Regions from separate parts of the Ensifer meliloti genome, predicted to be linked through region 1. Evidence: riboswitches for the same ligand, from Rfam matches in the RefSeq annotation. Region 1 holds a riboswitch; the other holds the start of a gene.
The links. Region 1 has a riboswitch for S-adenosylmethionine ahead of PZL22_RS20610 (O-succinylhomoserine sulfhydrylase). Riboswitches for the same ligand answer to the same signal wherever they lie in the genome.
Positions count from the first base shown of each region.

Region 2: it holds a riboswitch for S-adenosylmethionine, as region 1 does, so the genes downstream of both, metA (homoserine O-acetyltransferase MetA) here and PZL22_RS20610 (O-succinylhomoserine sulfhydrylase) in region 1, are expected to answer to the same signal.

Region 1 is NZ_CP120365.1:2,853,954-2,861,492, reverse strand. It holds gene PZL22_RS20640 (thermonuclease family protein) at 1-670, shown strand, start outside; gene PZL22_RS20635 (tellurite resistance TerB family protein) at 783-1,193, shown strand; gene PZL22_RS20630 (sterol desaturase family protein) at 1,272-2,084, shown strand; gene PZL22_RS20625 (transporter substrate-binding domain-containing protein) at 2,120-2,953, opposite strand; tRNA gene PZL22_RS20620 (tRNA-Gly) at 2,983-3,057, opposite strand; gene PZL22_RS20615 (2'-deoxycytidine 5'-triphosphate deaminase) at 3,107-4,204, opposite strand; SAM riboswitch at 4,280-4,358, shown strand; gene PZL22_RS20610 (O-succinylhomoserine sulfhydrylase) at 4,402-5,586, shown strand; gene PZL22_RS20605 (CDP-alcohol phosphatidyltransferase family protein) at 5,622-6,233, opposite strand; gene apaG (Co2+/Mg2+ efflux facilitator ApaG/CorD) at 6,423-6,815, shown strand; gene PZL22_RS20595 (Hsp33 family molecular chaperone) at 6,832-7,539, opposite strand, start outside.
Region 2 is NZ_CP120365.1:2,111,283-2,118,821, reverse strand. It holds gene PZL22_RS17240 (prolyl-tRNA synthetase associated domain-containing protein) at 1-107, opposite strand, end outside; tRNA gene PZL22_RS17235 (tRNA-Gly) at 364-438, shown strand; gene PZL22_RS17230 (CobW family GTP-binding protein) at 695-1,684, opposite strand; gene PZL22_RS17225 (aldose epimerase family protein) at 1,973-2,989, opposite strand; gene metA (homoserine O-acetyltransferase MetA) at 3,070-4,065, opposite strand; SAM riboswitch at 4,061-4,138, opposite strand; gene PZL22_RS17215 (RidA family protein) at 4,328-4,708, opposite strand; gene leuD (3-isopropylmalate dehydratase small subunit) at 4,717-5,322, opposite strand; gene PZL22_RS17205 (hypothetical protein) at 5,470-5,721, opposite strand; gene PZL22_RS17200 (HpcH/HpaI aldolase/citrate lyase family protein) at 5,843-6,745, shown strand; gene PZL22_RS17195 (DUF1737 domain-containing protein) at 6,742-6,948, shown strand; gene PZL22_RS17190 (metallopeptidase family protein) at 7,033-7,467, opposite strand.

The DNA of each region.
Region 1 (7,539 bases):
AGCAGCGATCGACGAGCCGGTTTCGGAGGAGCCTCCCGCCGAGACCGAAGCCGCTCCCCCTGCCCCCGAACCGGATACCATGCCGGGCAAAGGCTCGCGCGTGGCGGTCAGGCCCGTCGAGCCGGGCCTCTTTGCCCAGCCGGAGGACGGCATCGCCAAACCGCTGGAACGGATCGCACCGAGGCCGCCGCTTTCGAAGACCGGGGAAAAGGAAAAACCCGCTTCCGCCGTCTTCCCGCGCCCGGTTGCGCTTGCCGCCGGGCTTGTCCGGTCCGGCGAGACGACCCTGCAGCTCAAGGATATCGAACCCGAAAAGGCGGAGAAGGTCTGCGAAGCGAACGGCAAGAGCTGGCCTTGCGGCATGGTCGCGCGTACGGCGTTCCGCAACTTCCTGCGGGGGCGCGCGCTCGTCTGCGACGGGGCGGATGGCTCCTCGCAAACCTTGAACGCGCGGTGCAGCGTCGGCGGCCAGGACGTGGCCGAATGGCTCGTCGGCAACGGCTGGGCGACGCCGCTGCCGGGCACGGCGCTCGAGCCGAAGGCCGAGGCCGCTCGGGGCGCCAGGCTCGGCTTCTTCGGGGACGACCCGCGCGATCTTGCCCGAGCGCCTCTCGCGCTCGACGATCCGGCTGCGAGCATCGCCCCGGAAGACGCCGCGCCGGACTTGTAAGGCTTGGAGCAAGTCCTTAACTGTCACCCATCATTGCAGGTCCGCCGAACCCGTTATGCACCCGTCGTGTATCGCGGCTCCAATGGGAACAACGAAAGGATCGAGAGGCAGGATGTCCGCAAGTCTCAGCCAGCACGAAGCCCTTGTCCACGTCATGGTCATGATGTCCGCCGTCGACCGGAACATGACCGACGACGAGATTGCACGCATCGGCGTGCTCGTGCGGTTCCTCCCGGCCTTCAACGGTTTCGACGAAGATCACCTGATCCATATCGGCCGCGAATGCGCCGCCCAGCTTGCGGCACCGGAGGGCCTCGACGTGGCGCTCGAAATGGTTCGCGAGGCGTTGCCGCAGCGGCTCTATGAGACGGCCTATGCCCTTGCGGTCGAGATCGCTGCCGCGGATCAGCGTATCCGCAACGAGGAAATCCGGTTGTTGCAGCTGCTGCGCGACCGTTTGGGCCTCGACAAGCTCGCCTGCGCAGCAATCGAGCGCGGAGCCATCGCGCGCTTCCGCAAGTAGGCTTCAGAAACAGGTCCTTGCCCGTTCCCGGCACGGAACAATATGCTGGGCCGGATTTGATGCAACGGGGATCGATGCATGCTCTATTTCGGTCTCGCCGAACCGGTCTGGCGGCTCGCGGCCTTTGCCGCCGCCTTCGCCGCACTGGCAGCGCTCGAACTTTTTCATCCGCGGCTGGAGAGGCCGGAGCTGATGCGGGCTCTGAAGGCACGCCGCTGGATCACCAACCTGTCTATTCTCGTCCTATCCTCCCTCCTGCTTCGCGTCGCCTTTCCCGCTGCCGCCACCGGCGTTGCTATCTGGGCTCAGGGACGCGGATACGGCGTGCTCCCGGCTCTCAGCGTCGCCCCACCGCTTGCCGGCCTGATCGCCTTTATCGCGCTGGACTTCGCCATCTGGCTCGAACACGTCGTGTTTCACAAGATACCTGTCCTGTGGCGCATCCACCGCGTCCACCATGCCGATCCCGGGGTCGACGTCACCACAGCCCTTCGCTTTCATCCCCTCGAAATTCTGCTGTCGATGATCTGGAAGAGCGCGGTCATCATTCTGCTCGGCGCGCCCGCACTCGCCGTTCTCCTGTTCGAGATCGTGCTCAATGCCGGGGCGATGTTCAACCACGCCAATCTGCGGCTGCCGAAAGCCGCCGACGGGCTGTTGCGCCACGTCATCGTCACGCCCGACATGCACCGCATCCACCATTCCGTGGAAAAGCGGGAGACCGATTCAAACTACGGCTTCAATCTTTCGGTCTGGGATCGGTTGTTCTCAACCTACGTCGCCCATCCATCGCGCGGCGACGATGGGATCGAGACCGGGCTGAAAGCCTACGGGCGCATCGAGCCGATAAAGCTCCTGTGGTCGCTCGTGCTGCCGTTCCGGCGTGGGTAGAGCGAAATGACGGGATAGCCGCGAGTGGAGCCGCCTCAATAAATCCCGTCCGGGAAATAGCGAAGATAGATCTCCTCGAGCCTGCCGCTGCGTGAGAGCGCCAGCAAAGCGTGGTCGATCGCCTGGGTCAGGGCCGGCTCGGCCTTGCGGTTCATGATCGTCAGTCCCTCGCCCAGGAAGCGCTGGGAAAAATAGGAGCCCTCCAACATGGCGCAGCATCCCCCGGCGAGGTTGCCGGAGACCCAGAAGGACAATTGCATGCCATCGGAGAACGCGGCCGCGACGGTGCCCCCGCGAAGCGCGGAGAGCAATGCATCCCGGTCCGGAAAGCCTTTGGCTTCGAGCTTCGGGAAAAATGCCTTCAGCATTGCCTCATGCGTGGTGCCGGAGACGACGCCGACGGGCTTTCCGGCAAGATCGGCAGGACCGGCGATCGCCCCGGCGGCCTTGGTGTTGACGACGAAGCGGGCGGGCAGTTGCATGAAGGCGCGGGAAAAGGCGAAACGCTGCCTCAGCTCCGAAGTCACGGCAATGCCGGCGGCAATCGCTTCCCCTTGCCCCTGCTCGAGGGCCGGCATGAGCTCCGGATAGGTCACTGCCTGGATCTGGCACTTGGCTTCGATCTCCAGCTCACGGCATATCTCGCGGGCGAGGTCGACATGGAAGCCCGACAGCTTGCCCGACTGGTCGATGAAGTTGAAGGGCGGGAAGTCGACGGTCGTCAGGAAACGAAGCCTGGCAAGGCCGCTGAGGTCCGGCTTGGCAATCCGTTCGCGGGCATCGAACAGCCGGGGCAGTTCCTTCGGCTGCGCCAAAGCCAACCCCGGGGCGAGAACGGCCGACAGTACGAATATCCAGAGAATCCGCAGCGCTATGGCGCCTCTATGAAAGGAGGAATTGGAGCGGGTGATCGGGATCGAACCGACGACATCAAGCTTGGGAAGCTGGCGTTCTACCACTGAACTACACCCGCGACAGAACCGGAAATTTCCTCAACAGCCGTGATCTGTCAAGCACAATGCTCACTCGGCGCGAAAATGCTTGGAGAGCTTGAGCCCCTGCGCCTGATAATTGGAGCCGAGATCGAGGCCGTAAAGTCCCTCCGGACGTTCCAGCATGTGCTCGTAGACGAGACGGCCGACGATCTGCCCGTGCTCCAGAATGAACGGCACTTCGTGGCTGCGGACCTCGAGCACCGCCCGGCTGCCGCTGCCGCCGGCGGACGCATGGCCGAAGCCGGGGTCGAAGAAGCCGGCATAGTGGACGCGGAACTCGCCCACGAGCGGGTCGAAGGGCGTCATTTCGGCCGCATAGCGCGGCGGCACATGGACGGCTTCGCGGGACACGAGGATGTAGAACTCGTCCGGATCGAGCACGAGATCGTCGCGGCCGCGGCTGTAGAGCGGCTCCCAGAAGTCGAAAACGGCATGCTGGGCTTTCTTGTCCACATCGACCACCGATGTGTGATGCTTGCCGCGGTAGCCGATCAGGCCGTCCGGCCCGGTGCCCTTGAGGTCGATGGAAAGGGCGATGCCGCCGCCGGAAACGTTCGGCCGGTCGCTGGCGACGAGGACGTCGCTTTCGTGCAGAGCCAGCAGTTCCTGCTCGGAAAGAACCGAGTGGCCGATGCGGAAGCGTATCTGCGAAAGCCGCGAACCACGCCTGACTACGATCGGAAAGGTCCGCGGGCTGATTTCGAGATAGAGCGGTCCGCTGTAGCCCGCCGGAATCTTGTCGAACTCCTGCGCCCTGTCGGTAATCACGCGCGTGAAGATATCCAGTCGGCCGGTGGAGCTCTTCGGATTGGCGGAGGCCGACATGTCTGCCGGCAGCGAGAGGCTTTCCATCAGCGGCACGATGTAGACGCAGCCGGTCTCGAGCACGGCGCCTTCGCTCAGATCGACGACATGCAGCTTGAGCCGGTCGAGCTTGTCGGCGACCAGATGAGACGGGCCGGGCATGAAGCTCGCCCGGACGCGGAACGCCTTGGATCCAAGGCGAAGATCGAGGCTGGCCGGCTGGATCTGGTCATCATCCAGCACCTTTTCGCTCTTCAGCCGTCCCGAGGCATACAGCGCTGCAATTGCGCGGTCGGCCAAAATCCCTGTGTCGCGCCCCATTCCGATCCTCATTTACAGTTGCCAGACAAAACCAAACTCCGGGAATTGACGCAAGCGCGGCCAGGCAGTATTGGAGCTTTATCCCGTGGTGATTTGGCCGGTCGGCTTGCAGCCACGTTAAACAAGTAGCTAAAAAGGCCGGGTGTCAAACCGGTCGTTTCGCGGCCGGTTTTTTTGTTTTTGAAAGTGACGTTCTCATGAGCAAGAATTGGCGCCCGGCAACCCAGCTCGTCCACGGCGGAACGCTCCGCTCCCAGTATGGCGAGACCTCGGAAGCGATCTTCCTGACGCAGGGCTTCGTCTACGACAGCTCCGAAGCGGCGGAGGCCCGCTTCAAGGGCGAGACCGACGGTTTCATCTATGCACGCTACGGCAGCCCGACCAACGACATGTTCGAGAAGCGCATGTGCATGCTCGAAGGGGCGGAAGACGCGCGCGCCACCGCCTCCGGCATGGCGGCGGTTTCTGCGGCAATCCTTTGCCAGGTGAAGGCGGGTGACCACATCGTCGCCGCCCGGGCGCTCTTCGGCTCCTGCCGCTGGGTCGTGGAAACGCTGGCGCCGAAATACGGCGTCGAGTGCACCCTGGTGGACGGTCGCGATCTCAAGAACTGGGAAGACGCGGTGCGCCCGAACACCAAGGTCTTCTTCCTCGAGAGCCCGACGAACCCGACGCTCGAAGTGATCGACATCGCCGGCGTTGCCAGGCTCGCCGATCAGATCGGCGCCAAGGTGGTGGTCGACAACGTCTTCGCCACGCCGCTGTTCCAGAAGCCGCTGGAGCTTGGCGCCCATGTCGTCGTCTATTCCGCGACGAAGCATATCGACGGCCAGGGCCGCTGCCTCGGCGGCGTGGTCCTCTCCGACAAGCAGTGGGTAGACGAGAACCTGCACGACTATTTCCGTCACACCGGCCCGGCCATGTCGCCCTTCAACGCCTGGACGCTGCTGAAGGGCATCGAGACCCTGCCGCTCCGCGTCAAGCAGCAGACCGAAAGCGCCCGCCGCGTAGCCGATTTCCTCGCGGAGCAGCCGCAGGTCGCCCGCGTCATCTATCCGGGCCGCAAGGATCACCCGCAGGCCGACGTCATTGCCAAGCAGATGAGCGGCGGCTCGACGCTGGTCGCCTTCGAGCTCAAGGGTGGCAAGGAAGCAGCCTTCGCCCTGCAGAACGCCCTTGAAATCATCCGGATCTCCAACAATCTCGGCGATTCCAAGAGTCTGATCACCCATCCGGCGACGACCACCCACAAGAACCTCACCGACGAAGCCCGCGCCGAACTCGGCATCTCCGCCGGAACGGTGCGCTTCTCGGCCGGTATCGAGGACAGCGAAGACCTCATCGAGGATTTCGCAAGGGCGCTGAAGGGCGTAAACGCCTGACCGGCACCATGACGAAGCCCGCGTCAGCGGGCTCGTCAGTCTTGCCGAAAAGTCAGTCTTGCGAGAACGATCCGCGACAGCGCGGTATAGAGGCAGACGAGCGCGAAGACCGTTGCGAATAACGGGAACCACCCAGGGAAAAGGCACGAGAGCAGAAAAAAGACGATCGTCTCCGTCGCCTCTGCGAGCCCCGTCGTGAAGTAGAGCGACTTCGCACCGCGCACCGCGGTCGTCAGGGCGCGCTTCTCGGCCATCACGGCATAGGCGAGGAAGCTCGCGCCGTTGACATAGAAGGCGAAGAGCAAAAACCCGCCGGCAAGACCGTTTGCGGCCGGATCTGCGATGATGAAACCAAGTGGAACGGCGCCGTAAAAGGTGAAATCGAGAACGATGTCGAGAAAGCCGCCGAAATCCGTTTTCCGGCTCGCGCGGGCGACGGCTCCGTCAAGGCCGTCGCAGAGCCGGCTCACAAGGATCAGGGCGGCGGCAGGCAGATAAGCGCCGAGACCGATGAGCAGGGCTGCCGCAAGGCCAAGGCAAAGGCCGAGGATCGTGACGGCATCGGCACTGACCCCGCGGCCGGCCAGTGCGGCGCCGAGCCTGTCCAGAACCGGATCGAGCCGCCTGCGAAGCGCGCCGTCAAGCATAGCCGTTGCCTCCTAGATCACGATGTGATCGATTCCAAGAAGTTGGAGCGGGATGCGGGCGAAAACCGCGCACACCTTTCCTCATCCCGCTCCAGGGAATTTGATACCACTCGCACAATCTCGCCGTTATTCTTGACGAAACCATATTGCTGTAGAATACGCGTACGGATTTGAAACAGGGTGTTGCACATGTACCGCGCGCTGACACGCGACATCGAAGTGACGGTCGAGCCGTACTACCTGGAAGAACAGTCGGATCCCGACGACAGCCGCTATGTCTGGGGCTATCGCATCATCATAGCGAACCATTCCGGACTCGCGGTCCGGCTGATGACCCGCTACTGGCACATTACCGACGAGAACGGTCAGGTGGACGAGGTGAGCGGCCCCGGCGTGATCGGCGAGCAGCCGCTGCTCAATCCCGGCGATACCTACGAGTACTCCTCCGGCTGCCCGCTGGATACACCCTCCGGCGTGATGTTCGGCCATTACAGCATGGAGGCGGAAGGCGGGGAGACTTTCGATGTCGCCATCCCCGCCTTCTCGCTCGATTCGCCGGGCCTCGTCCGCACGCTTAATTGATTCAGCGCGGCTGCCGCTATTGCGGACGGACCTCGCTCGCCTCGAAGCGGTAGGTCGTCGAGCAGAACTCGCAGGTGACTTTGATCAGGCCGTCCTCGACGCTGGCTTCGATATCCTCGTTGCCGAGCCCCACCAGGACGTCCCTGATCTTCTCGCGCGAGCAGCTGCATCGATCGTAGACCGCCTGCGGCTCATAGACGCGCACGCCGCGCTCATGGAACAGACGGTACAGCAATCGCTCGGTACCGACCGTCGGATCGGTGAGTTCATCGGTGTCGATCGTCTCGACCATCACCTTGGCTTCCGCCCAGAGGTCGTCCTCGTCGAAGAAATCCTCGTCGCCCTCGTCACCACCGCCGCCCGGCAGATCCGCCTGGCGCATCCGGTCCGGCGCGTCGGGGAGGAACTGCGCGACCATGCCGCCGGCGCGCCAGCGGTGCCGCGGCTTGCCGTTCTCGTCCTTGTCGAGAAGCTCGGCAACGGCGAGGCGCACCCTGGTCGGTATCTGCTCTGACTGGCGGAAATAGGCGCCGGCGATCTCCTCGAGCGTCGCCCCGTCAAGCGCGACGATGCCCTGATAGCGCTGCGTGTGCGCACCCTGGTCGATCGTGAAGGCGAGGACGCCGTTGCCCAACAATTCATGAGGCTGGACGCGCCCGCTCTTTTCGGCGTCGGCGAGCGCCTCCTTATCATAGCGGGCATAGGCGCGGACGCGGTCCGGCGT
Region 2 (7,539 bases), 740 kb from region 1:
TCGGCGACCGTGAAGACCGGCGCGTGCCGCTTCGTCCTGTGTTCGATCCCGAGTTCGTCGAGAAAACGGAAGAGATCTTCCGCAGTCTTCGGCTCAGCCTTGTTCATGGTCATCCTTTCCGCAGTCGCGATCTTCTCTCGGCCTGCTTTAAGGAGGAGCGAGACGTTCCGCAATCTCATGCGCGGCGCAGCGCAACCGGAAACGCGGCATTCCCGGCCTTCGAATGCACTCGCGAAAAAATTCTTGGCGTTCGCGTCATTTCCCTGTTGCATTTGAAAAGGGCTTGGGCCATATAGCGCCCGTCGCCGCAACACGGGGCGACACCCCTGGTCCATCGACTACCCCCGGGCCTGGGTCTTGTGAGCGGGTGTAGCTCAGGGGTAGAGCACAACCTTGCCAAGGTTGGGGTCGGGCGTTCGAATCGCCTCACCCGCTCCAAATTCTTCGGACAATTCAGCAGGTTGATGAGCCCTTCGGGCGTTTTCCGTTTCGCACGGCCGTGCCGCGTAGCGGCGTTTGTCTATGCTTTTCGCGCGCCGGAGCGCGCTTTGCCGGCCGCCCTCAGAGCTGTGAGCATGTAGACCGGTGCAACTGGCCCCAAAGCTGAAGCAATATTGCGAGCTCCCTTCTCGCCACCGGTTTGCCGCATAGCCTTTGCGGACATACATCCGCAAAAGCTGCCAATAGCTCTCTACTATCCCACGACGGCCGGGTTCGCGCAGCATGCCATGAAGCCGTCGGTGATGACGTCCTTGGGAAGGTTGCGGCCGATGAAGACGAGGCGCGAGACGCGCTCTTCGCCCTCCTTCCAGGGGCGCTGGTGGTCGCCTTCCACCAGCATGTGGACGCCCTGGACGACATAGCGGTCGGTGTCGCCGGCAAAGGCGATGATGCCCTTCATCCGCAGCATGTCCGTGCCGAAGGCCCGGGCGGTCGTCTGGAGCCAGCGGAAGAATTTTTCCGGGTCTACGGGTCGGCGTTCGACCAGTGAAAAACTGGCGACATGGTCGTCATGCTCGTGATCGTGGTCCGCTTCGAGAAAGTCGGGCTCGACCTCGAGAATGCGGTCGAGATCGAAGGCGTTGCGATCGAGCAGGCTGGCGATCTCGAGATTGCAGCGCTGCGTCTTGAGGATGCCGGCCGTCGGATTGATGCGGCGGATGCGATCCTCCACGGCCTGCAGGCCTTCGGGCGATACGAGATCGGTCTTGTTGAGGATGATCGTGTCGGCGAAGGCCAATTGCTCCTGCGCTTCATGTGCGCGGTCGATCTCGCCGAGAAGGTGCTTGGCATCGACAACGGTAATGATGGAGTCGAGCCGTGTCTTGGAGCGGACATCCTCGTCGACGAAGAAGGTCTGGGCGACCGGCGCGGGGTCGGCGAGGCCCGTCGTCTCTATCAGGATGCCGTCGAACCGCTCGCGCCTGCGCATCAGCGCCTCGATGATGCGGATCAGGTCCCCGCGCACCGTGCAGCAGATGCAGCCATTGTTCATTTCGAACACCTCCTCGTCGGCATCGACGATGAGGTCGTTATCGATGCCGACCTCGCCGAACTCGTTGACGATGACCGCGAATTTCTTGCCATGCGGCTCGGAGAGGATGCGGTTGAGAAGCGTGGTCTTTCCTGCTCCGAGATAGCCGGTAAGGACGGTGACGGGGGTAGGGGCAAGCTGATCGGGCATTGGCGAGAACCTCACTGTCGCATGGACGGCCGGAGGCTATGTTCCGGCTACATGGATACGTTATTACATTTCACTTTATAAACGTAATAACGTAACATAGCCGGGGTTTGTCAAGTCCGATCCAGGCGCTGAAACGCTGAGATTCTCTTTCTTTCCTCGCCCGCAGCCGAATTCGTCACCGGTATCGCGCTGCCGGTGGAAGGCGGCGTCGATTAGCGGCGGGATGGAGCGTTTCACTGTTCGATGAAACGGTGAAACTGAAAGTGCTCCAACGGCCTCTGCCTTGCTTCAGTTCTTCGTGAAAACGTAATCCGTTTCCTGCCGGAGCGTTTCGCCCGGTCTCAGCACCGCCTTCGGGAAACCTTCGTGGTTCACCGCATCGGGCCAGATCTGCGTTTCGAGGCAGAAGCCGGCGAAGGGGCCGTAACGGCGGCCTTCGAGGCCGGGAACCGGTACGTCGAGCTTTTCTCCGGTATAGAGCTGCACGCCGGGCTCCGTCGTCAGCACTTCCAGCGACACACCGGAATTGATGCTGCGTACGAGCGCCACGGAGCGCTTCTGCACGCGCTCCGGCGAGAGACAGAAATTGTGGTCATAGGCGATTCCGCCGCGGTCCAGCTGCCTTCCAAGCGAGGTCATTTCGCGCAGATCGAAGGCGGTACCGGCGACGGGGCGGATCTCGCCCGTCGGAATCTGCCGCTCGTCGGTGGGCAGGTAGTGGTCTGCCGCAATCATGATGTCGTGGCCGAATGCGTCCGAGCCGCCGTCGAGGTTGAAATAGCTGTGCTGGCAGACATTGGCGAGGGTCGGCGCGTCGGTCTCAGTTTCGTAGACGACGTTGAGCGTGCCGCCCGGTTTCAGCGTATAGGTGCAGGTGATCGTGCAATTGCCCGGGTAGCCGGCACGGCCGTCCGGATCGGTGATCTCGAGCGTTACGCTGTCTTCGGCCTGCCTGCGGAGCGACCAGTTGCGCTTGCCGATATTGTCGCTGCCGCCGTGGAGATGCGTTGCGCCGTTCTCGTTGAGCTCGAGTTGATAGGCCTTGCCTTCGAGCGCGAAGCGGCCACCGCCGATACGGTTGGCGTTGCGGCCGGGCGTGGCGCCGAAATAGGAGGAATGGGCCGGATAGCTTTCGAAATCCTCGAAGCCGAGCACGAGCGGGGCTGCATGTCCTTCGAGCCGCAAATCCTGTATGACCGAGCCCCAGGTGATCACCGACGCCGTCAGCCCGCCGCCCTTAAGCGTCAGGCGCTGTACGGGCTCGCCGGAGGGCAGGTGGCCGAAGATTTCCGTGTCTGTTCCCATGCATCTCCCCATTTCCGCGAGTCGGCGTCAACCTGCTGCATTTCCGCCGAGGCGGCAACCGGAAAGTCATACTTTTTGCTTCAACGCTCTCCGGTTCCGATCTTCGCCAGCTCGTAGGGCGTCGTCTGGTAGATCTCGTTGATCCAGTTGCCGAAGAAGAGATGTGCATGGCTGCGCCAGCGGTTCTGCGGCGGAAGTGCGGAGTCATTGTGGGGGAAATAGTCGTGCGGCAGCTTGATCGGCACGCCGGCATCGACGTCGCGGAAATATTCCTCCGACAGGGACGTCGAATCATATTCGACGTGATTGAACATGTAGAGCCGGTTGCCTTTCTTCTCGTGTACGAGGCAGACGCCCACTTCCTTGGATTCCATCAGGATTTCGAGATCCGGCACCCGGTCGATATCGGCGCGGCGCACCTCGGTCCAGCGCGAAACGGGAACGGCGAAATCGTCGGAAAAGCCGTTCAGATAGACCGAAGAGGGCTGCAAGTTCTGGTGGCGGTAGACGCCGAAGGCCTTTTCCTTCAGCGGATATTTCGGAACCCCGTGGAAATGGTAGATCGCAGCCATCCCGCCCCAGCAGACGTTCAGCGTCGAATGGACGTTGGTCGTCGTCCAGTCGAAGATGCGCTGCAACTCCTTCCAGTAGGTGACCTCTTCGTATTCGAGCGTCTCGATCGGCGCGCCGGTGATGATGAAGCCGTCGAACTTGCGGGCCTCCACCTCCTCGAAGGTCTCGTAGAAGGCGAGCAGATGCTCTTCGGGCGTATTCTTCGGCCGGTGGCCATTGACGCGGACCAGCGTCAATTCGACCTGAAGCGGCGTGGCGCCGATCAGCCGCGCCATCTGGATCTCGGTCTTGATCTTGTTGGGCATGAGGTTCAAAAGCCCGATCTGCAGCGGCCGGATGTCCTGGCGGATCGCCTCGGTCTCGGTCATCAGCCGCACACCCTCGTGAACGAGAGTTTCGAAGGCGGGCAGCGTATCGGGTATCTTGATGGGCATGGGCGTCCACTCGATCGAATACAAAAAAACCGGCGGCGAAACGATCGCGACCGGTCCTCGGAAATCCATTGTTCCCTCGGCCCTTTAGCGACTTCTTTAACGTGGCTGCAAGCCGGCCGGCCAAATCACCACGGATCATTTGATAGCGCGAGGAGGACCGCGCGGTCAATGAAAAAGGATTCGACGGCGTCGAGGCGGCCCCTCATCCCGCTGCCGCGACCTTCTCCCCGCAAGCGGGGCGAAGGGATGAGCGGCACTCCTCCAGTCCCCGCGCCCCGCTTGCGGGAGATTGGGTCATGGTGAGGGGGCAGCCCTTGTCCGTCGTTCTGCCTTATCCCCGAAACGCCGTGACCTCGATCTCGATCAGCATTTCCGGGCGGATGAGGTCGCAGACGATCATCGTCGCGGCCGGGCGGATCTCGCCGAAGGTCTCGCCGAAGATCGGGAAGACGCGGTCGGCAAAGCTCGCATCGGTGACGTAGTAGTGGTTGCGCACGACGTCCGACAGCGAGAAGCCGGCTTCCTTCAGGGCGCCTTCGATCGTCTTCAGGCAGTTGCGCGCCTGCTCCTCCACCGTTTCCGGCATGGTCATGGTCGCATAGTCGTAGCCGGTCGTGCCGGAGACGAAGCACCAGTCGCCTTTCGCGACGGCACGCGAATAGCCTGCCGTCTTTTCGAAAGGCGAGCCGGACGAGATGAGCTTGCGGGTCATCCGGCAGCTCAGGCCCAGGGGCGGGAAGCGGCGGTCGCCTTCTCGTAATTGTCGATGGAACCGCCCTTTTCGAGCGTGAGGCCGATATCGTCGAGGCCGTTCAGCAGGCAGTGGCGCTTGAAGGCATCGACCTCGAACTTGATCGAGCCGCCGTCCGGACCGGTGATCTCCTGCGCTTCGAGATCGACCGTGAGAATGGCATTGGAGCCGCGGCTGGCGTCATCCATCAGCTTGTCGAGGTCTTCCTGGCTGACGACGATGGGCAGGATGCCGTTCTTGAAACAGTTGTTGTAGAAGATGTCGGCGAACGAGGTCGAAATGACGCAGCGGATGCCGAAATCGAGAAGCGCCCAGGGCGCATGCTCGCGCGAGGAGCCGCAGCCGAAATTGTCGCCTGCGACGAGAATCTTGGCGTTCTGGTAGGCAGGCTTGTTGAGGACGAAGTCCGGATTGGGGGTGCCGTCCTCGTTGTAGCGCGCCTCGGCGAAAAGCCCCGTGCCGAGGCCGGTGCGCTTGATCGTCTTCAGGTAATCCTTCGGAATGATCATGTCCGTGTCGATGTTGACGACGGGCAGGGGAGCGGCAACGCCGGTGAGCTTGACGAACTTGTCCATGACTTGGCCTTCGATTTCAGCGGAAATGTTCGAGAAGCGTTTAGATCAGTTTTGCGCCGAAATGAAGGGGAATCTGCTTTCATGGAGCGGGAGGCGGGCGGAAAACCGCTTCACAACTTGCCTCATCCCGCTTCCGGCAATCCCATTCTAAAGATCGATGATCGTCCCGCGCCCGTCCTTCCATACCCGCATCTCGCGCGGAGTGCTTCCCGGATTGGCGCGTGCGCGCGCACGAGCCTGCACGGGCCGTCCGTTGAGCTTGGCGGCGATCGCGCTGCCGACGGCAATGATGGCGGCGATCCCGGCGAGCGCCAAGGCCAGCGAGGCGGTGAACACGAATGCCACGAGCGTGATGGTGATGGCGGCGGCCGTGAAGAGAACAGAGCGGATGCTTTGCATGATTGTCACCTTTCTGTTCGGCATGTGGGTGCTGGCCACGCCGCTTGCAAGAGGGTCCGCTCGTCTCGGCTTGCGCAAAGGTTGAAAGGCAGGCACAACGAACGGCATGACAGGGAACGGCATGAGAGCGATCGACCATCATCCCGTGCGGCTGCGCCGCTCGGTGCTTTCGGTTCCGGCCGACAATCAGCGCGCACTCGCCAAGGTCCGTGAACTGGCGGCGGACGCCGTGATCTTCGACCTCGAGGATTCCGTCTCGCCGGACCGCAAGGCTGCGGCGCGCGATGCGCTCGTCCGGCATCTTGCCGGCAACCGGCCGCAGGGCGAAACGGTCATCCGCGTCAATGCGGCGGGCTCAGGCTTCGGCGAGGCCGATCTCGCAGCGGCTCTTGCCGCGCGGCCCGATGCCATCCTCCTGCCCAAGGTCGAAAGCCCCGCCGATATTCAAGGCGCGCTCGACTGGCTTTCGGAAAGGGACGCGCCGGATGAGCTGAGGCTCTGGGCGATGATCGAGACGCCGCGCGGGGTCGTGAACGGGCCGGCGATCGCCGAGACCGGCCGCACCTCCGGCGGCCGGCTGGACTGCTTCGTCGTCGGGCTGAACGATCTTCGCAAGGAGACGGGCGTGCCCGCCCTTCCGGGCCGGACCTATCTCGTTCCGTGGCTGATGCAGATCCTTCTTGCCGCGCGCGGCAGCGGGCTCGACGCCATCGACGCGGTCTTCAACGATTTCCGCGATCCGGAAGGGTTCGAGGCGGAGTGCCGGCAGGGACGCGACATGGGCTTTGACGGCAAGATGCTGATCCACCCGGCGCAGATCGATGCGGCCAATCGGCATTTCGCCGCGGACGAGGCTGCGGTCGAGGAGGCGCGCGCGATCATCGAGGCCTTTGCCTTGCCGGACAATGCCGGAAAGGGTGTCATCAACCTTCATGGGCGGATGGTCGAGCGCCTCCATCTCGAGCAGGCGATGAAGATCGCCGCCAAGGCGGACATCATCGAAAAACGAAAGGCAAAATCTTGAAGCTCTATCGCTTTCTCACCGGCCCCGACGATGCCTCCTTCTGCCACAAGGTGACGGCGGCATTGAACCAGGGGTGGACGCTGCACGGTCCGCCGACCTACGCCTTCAATGCTGACACCCAGCACATGCAGTGCGGCCAGGCGGTGGTGAAGGAAGTGGAGGGCAAGGATTATCATCCCGACATGAAGCTGTCGGAGCAGTAGGGATCGTTTCGGGTCGGACTTGCCCCCGCGCACAGGGATGAGGAAATCAGGCAGGAGCGGCGGGTATCCGAATCTCAACAGGCCTCAGCCGCCCACGTGTTCCACGCTTTCCTCGATCCGCTCCATGTCGTCGTCCGACAGGCCGAAATGGTGGCCGATCTCGTGGATCAGCACATGGGTGATGATATCGCCGAGCGTTTCCTCGTTTTCGGCCCAGTAGTCGATGATCGGGCGGCGGTAGAGGGTGATGCGGTTCGGGAACTCCCCGGTTTCCATGGTGAAGCGTTCACCGAGACCGCGGCCTTCGAACAGGCCCAGCAGGTCGAACGGCGTTTCGAGCGCCATGTCTTCGAAGACATCGTCGCTTGGAAAGTCGGCGATTTCGATCGTGAGATCCGTCGTCAGCTTGCGGAATTCCTCAGGCAGGTGGCTGTAGGCTTCAAACGCGAGCTGTTCGAATACGGTAAGCGACGGTGCGTGGCGTTCCCGCCAATCATCGGTTTGGTCAATGCGGGCCATGGGCACTCCTTGTTGCCCCTCATATAGCGATTTTGCCTTTGTTTTTCGAGTGATGAATTCTATCCCGAAAAG